2 regions of the Nocardiopsis sp. NPDC057823 genome follow, and region 2 is predicted to be linked to the other one. Evidence: riboswitches for the same ligand, from Rfam matches in the RefSeq annotation. Region 2 holds a riboswitch; the other holds the start of a gene.

Region 1 (2,440 bases), on a different contig from region 2:
GGTCTCGGCGTCCAGGTCGATGGGCACGTGCAGCAGCGAGCAGGAGGTGCTCACGGAGATCCCGTCGGCCAGGCCCAGCAGGGTGCCCAGGGTGGCGACGGCGGCCGGGACGTCGGTGCGCCAGACGTTGCGGCCGTCGACCACGCCCGCGACCAGGCGGGTGGAGCCCAGACCGGAGACCGCGGTCAGGTCGGCGATGCCCTCGGCGTCGGTGACGAGGTCCAGGCCCACGGCCTCGACCGGGGACTCCTTGAGGACGCGCAGGGCGTCGGCGCCGATGGAGCCGAAGTAGGTGGAGACCAGGATCTCCGGGCGGTCGGCGAGCCCGCCCAGGACGCCGTAGGCGCGCTCCAGGTGGGCCAGGGCGGCGCGGCCCTCGTCGGTGGCCAGCACCGGCTCGTCCAGCTGCACCTGCTCGGCGCCGGCGGCGCGCAGGTCCGCCAGCACGCGGCCGTAGGCCTCCAGCAGGTCGTCGAGCAGCGCGATGGGCGACCAGCCCCGCGGTGCGTCGTCGGCGGCCTTGGACAGCAGCAGGAAGGTCAGCGGGCCGACCAGCACCGGGCGGGTGGGGTACCCGGCCTCCAGGGCCTCGCGGAACTCGGCGACGGGTTTGTCGCCGGCGACGCGCGGCCGCACGGCCGGGGAGAGCTCCGGGACCAGGTAGTGGTAGTTGGTGTCGAACCACTTGGTCATCTCCAGGGGCGGGGCGCCCTGGACCCCGCGGGCCAGCGCGAAGTAGCGGCGCAGCCGCCCGTCGGCGTCGGCGGCCGCGGACGGGTCCTCGAACCGCTCCGGGACCAGGCCGAACAGGACGGCGGTGTCCAGCACCTGGTCGTAGTAGGAGAACGTGTTGGAGGGGATGTCGTCGATCCCGGCGGCGCGCAGCCGGGCGTAGGTGTCCAGGCGCAGGCCGGCGGCGGCCTCCTCCAGGGCGGCGGCGGTGGAGGCGCCCTTCCAGTAGGACTCCTCGGCGCGCTTGAGCTCGCGGTCGGGACCGATGCGCGGGTAGCCGTGCACCGTGGACCGCACGGCGGGTCCGGAGGTGTTCATGAAGCTTCTTCTCCCTCGTCGAAAGCCGGGTACCGTGCCCGGGGTCGGCGAGGGGGCACGCCGGTGGGGCGCCGCTCGACGGGCGCCCACGGGTGCCGACCTCGGCCCTCCCTCGGGGCACGGGACCACCGGCGGCACGGGTGCGCCGCCGGGTGGAGGCAGGTCTTCGGACTCACGGGCGCGACCGGTGGGCCACCGGTCTCCTAATGCCCGCCGCTTCCCGGTCCCCGACCTCTCCGGTCGGTCCACCAGTGCTCCATGGCGGGGGTCGTTCCCGTACACCGCTGCGGGGCAGTCCCGGATTCGCACCGGGTTCCCTCTTGCGACGCGCGCCACCGGCCCGGGATCGCCCCGGGCGGAAGGATGGCGCACGAACCTTCCACGCCTGCGAGTATAGGGAGACATCCCCTCGCCCCTGCCCCCCGGCATGCCCCCTGTGCCCCTCGCCGCCCCGGAGTCCGAACCCTCCGCCCGTGGGCGGCGTCACACCCGATGAAGACGTCGCACGGTGGCGCCCCCGCCGGCCCCGTGCACGTTCGTCTGCGAAATGGACGCGGAGAACCCCTGGTGAACAAGCTGCCCCGAACCGCCATGACCCCCGACCACCCGGTCATCACGGTGGGCGTCTCCCTCGTGGTCCTGGCCGGCATGGTGCTGTTGTCGGTGCGACCACCGGAGTCGTTGGGGGCGGGCCCGGCCGGGGGCGTGGCGCACGGCCTGGCCGACGCCATCGAGCAGCGCATCCCCGCCACCGGCGAGCCCGACGCGCTGACCGTGGTCGACGAGGCCGCCCTGACCGGGGTGGAGACGGAGGAGCTGGAGTACGACGGGGTCGCCACCGAGGTGTCCTTCCCGGTGCTGCCCAACGCCGAGCCGCTCACGGAGTTCCTGCGCGGGAGGCTGGGCGCCGACGTGGAGGCGTTCGACGCCGCCAACCCGGGCGCGGAGTCCTACACGGCGGGGTGGAACATCACCGCCGCCTCCGACGGCCTGGTCGGCGTGCGCATGACGGGCGAGGAGACCGACTCCGAGGGCACCCGGGAGTTCCACTCCACCTACTGGTACGACACCGGCGACGGCGTCACCCGCGGCTCGCAGTCGCTGCTGGCCGGACAGGACGAGCTGGCCGCCCTCAACACCCTGGTGCGCGACCGCCTCGGCGACGCCGCCGAGACGGGGACGGTGCTGCCGGTGGCGTCGCTGTACGACTCGGTCGGGTTCAACCCCGACGGCGACCTGGTCGTGGAGTTCGACACCGGGCAGGTCGCCCCGGCCGACGCCGGGCCCCTGACCGCGGTCGTCGAGCGCGCCGAGTCCGAGCCGCTGCTGTCGGACTTCGGGCGCCGGGTGCTGCGCGCCGCCACCACCGGGGTCGAGGAGTTCGCCATCT
Region 2 (2,440 bases):
CCCGCGCCCACGTCCCACAGGTGCAGCCCCGGGGCGGGCGCCAGCCGGGCGAGGGCGCAGGCGCGCAGGTCGCGCTTGGTGAGCTGCCCGTCGTGCTCGTAGGCGTCGTCGGGCAGCCCGGCGGCCAGCCCGTACCCGGGCGGCCCGTCGAGCTCCAGGGCGAGGACGTGCAGCGCCGGCACGGACGCGGGGTCCACCCCGGGCCACCCGTCCGCGGTGCCCTCCAAGCGCGACTCGGCGTCCGAGCCCAGGTCCCCGAGCACGGTCATGCGGGTGCCCCCGTACCCGGCGCCGCTCAGCAGGGCGGCCGCCAGGGCCGGGGTGCCCGCGTCCGAGGAGAGCACCAGCAGCCGTGCCCCGGGGGACAGCCAGCGCAGCAGCAGCCGGGGGTCGCGCCCGACCAGGGTCACCACCGCGCACCGCTCCGCGGGCCAGCCCATCCGCGCCCGGGCCAGCGCGACCGAGGACAGGGCGGGCTCCACCCGCACCGCGTCCGCGCCCAGCAGGTCGATGAGCGTGGCCGCCACCCCCGACACGAGCGGGTCGCCGGAGGCCAGGGCCACCACGCCCCGGCCGGGGCAGGAGGCGAGCAGCCCGGGCAGCCCCTCCCGCAGGGGGGAGGGCCAGGGCTCCCGGCGCTGCCCCCGCCGGTCCGGCACCATCGCCAGGTGCCTGCGCCCGCCCAGCAGCGTGTCCGCCTCCAGCACCAGGCTCCGCAACCGTTCGGGCACCCCCGCCCAGCCGTCGGCGCCGACGCCGACGACGGTGACACGGGGGACGGGGGTGGGGCGGGTGTCGGTGCTCATGGGGTGGACGCTATCGTCGAACCCTGGTGCGAGGTGCCCCGGCCTCCCCACCTTCGGAAACGGTGGGAAGGGCGGTCGGGGAGAATCTGGGAAGCCGGTGAGATTCCGGCACAGGCCCGCTGCGGTGAACCGAGCCCCCGAGGAGGGGGACCCGGCAAGTCCGAAGACCGGCCCCGCACCCGTTCAGACCCATGGCGAAACGAGCGGGAGCCTCACATGCCATTGCGGCCATCGCACTACCCCTTTTCGGCGATCGTCGGCTGCGACACCGAACCGCTGGACGACCTGGGCCTGGCCCTGGTCCTGGCCAGCGTCTCCCCCGAGATCGGGGGCGTCCTGGTGCGCGGGGAGAAGGGCACCGCCAAGTCCACGGCGGTGCGCGCCCTCGCCCCCCTGCTGCCCCCGGTTGAGGTCCACCCGGGCGACCGCTTCTCCGTCGACCCCGCCGACCCCGCGCAGGAGTCCCCGGACGGGCCGTTCCCGCCCGGCACGGCCGTGGAGAGCCGCCCGGTGCGCCTGGTCGAGCTGCCCGTGGGCGCCACCGAGGACCGGGTGCTGGGCTCCCTGCACCTGGAGCAGGCGCTCACGCACGGCAGGGTCGCCTACGAGCCAGGGCTGCTGGCCCGCGCCCACCGGGGCCTCCTCTACGTGGACGAGGTCAACCTGCTCCACGACCACCTGGTCGACCTCCTCCTCGACGCCGCCGCGACCGGCCGGGTGACCGTGGAGCGCGACGGGTTCTCCGTGGAGCACCCCGCCCGGTTCCTGCTCATCGGCACGATGAACCCCGAGGAGGGCGAACTGCGCCCGCAGCTCCTGGACCGGTTCGGGCTCACCGTCGAGGTCCGCGCGCCCGCCGACCCCGCCGCCCGCGTCGAGGTGGTCCGCAGGCGCATGGCCTACGACTCCGACGCCGCGGCCTTCGCCGACCGCTACGGGGCCGCGGAGAAGGCGCTCGCCGAGCGCATCGCCGCGGCCCGGGACACCGTCCGGGGCGCCCGGCTCTCCGAGGCCGCGCTGCTGAAGATCGCGCAGGTGTGCGCGGCGTTCGAGGTCGACGGCCTGCGCGCCGACATCGTCACCGCCCGCACGGCCCTGGCGCACGCCGCCTGGGAGGGCCGGGCCTTCGTCACCCGGGCCGACATCCGCCGCGCCGCCCTGCTGGCGCTGCCGCACCGGCGGCGCCGCAACCCCTTCGACGCTCCAGGCCTGGACGAGGAGCTCCTCGACCGGGTCCTCGGCGACGGGGACCCGCCGCCCGACCCCCCGCGGCCGCCGGGGCCGGACGGGGCGGACGGCCCCGCCGAAGACGGCGGCCCCGGGGACGCCGACGCTCCGCAGGCCCCGGACGCCCCCGGGGACGGCCAGAGTCCCGACGCCGGGTCCCCTGAGGCCGGGCCCTCCGGGGACGGCGACGGGATCGGCAGCGCCGAGCACGCCCCCGCTCCACAGCCCCCCGCGGGCCCCGACGACGCAGCCCCCGGGACCCCGGCCGGCGCCGCCCCCTCCGTCACCGCGAAGGCCGCCGCCCCCTACCGCCCCCGCACGCTCACGGTGCGCGGCGCGGGAGCGGGCGCCGACGGCCGCCGCAGCCGCGCCATCGGCACCCGGGGCCGCAGGATCGGGGCGCAGCC

What was found. Region 2 has a riboswitch for cobalamin ahead of ACFVNO_RS15325 (VWA domain-containing protein). Riboswitches for the same ligand answer to the same signal wherever they lie in the genome.
Region 1: linked by a shared signal. The riboswitch ahead of metE (5-methyltetrahydropteroyltriglutamate--homocysteine S-methyltransferase) and the one ahead of ACFVNO_RS15325 (VWA domain-containing protein) in region 2 are both predicted to bind cobalamin.

Annotation. Positions count from the first base shown of each region.
Region 1 covers NZ_JBHVLR010000010.1:66,826-69,265, forward strand. Annotated here, with positions in the region: gene metE (5-methyltetrahydropteroyltriglutamate--homocysteine S-methyltransferase) at 1-1,050, opposite strand, end outside; cobalamin riboswitch at 1,208-1,387, opposite strand; gene ACFVNO_RS17660 (polysaccharide deacetylase family protein) at 1,642-2,440, shown strand, end outside.
Region 2 covers NZ_JBHVLR010000008.1:16,151-18,590, reverse strand. Annotated here, with positions in the region: gene cbiE (precorrin-6y C5,15-methyltransferase (decarboxylating) subunit CbiE) at 1-806, opposite strand, end outside; cobalamin riboswitch at 859-997, shown strand; gene ACFVNO_RS15325 (VWA domain-containing protein) at 1,023-2,440, shown strand, end outside.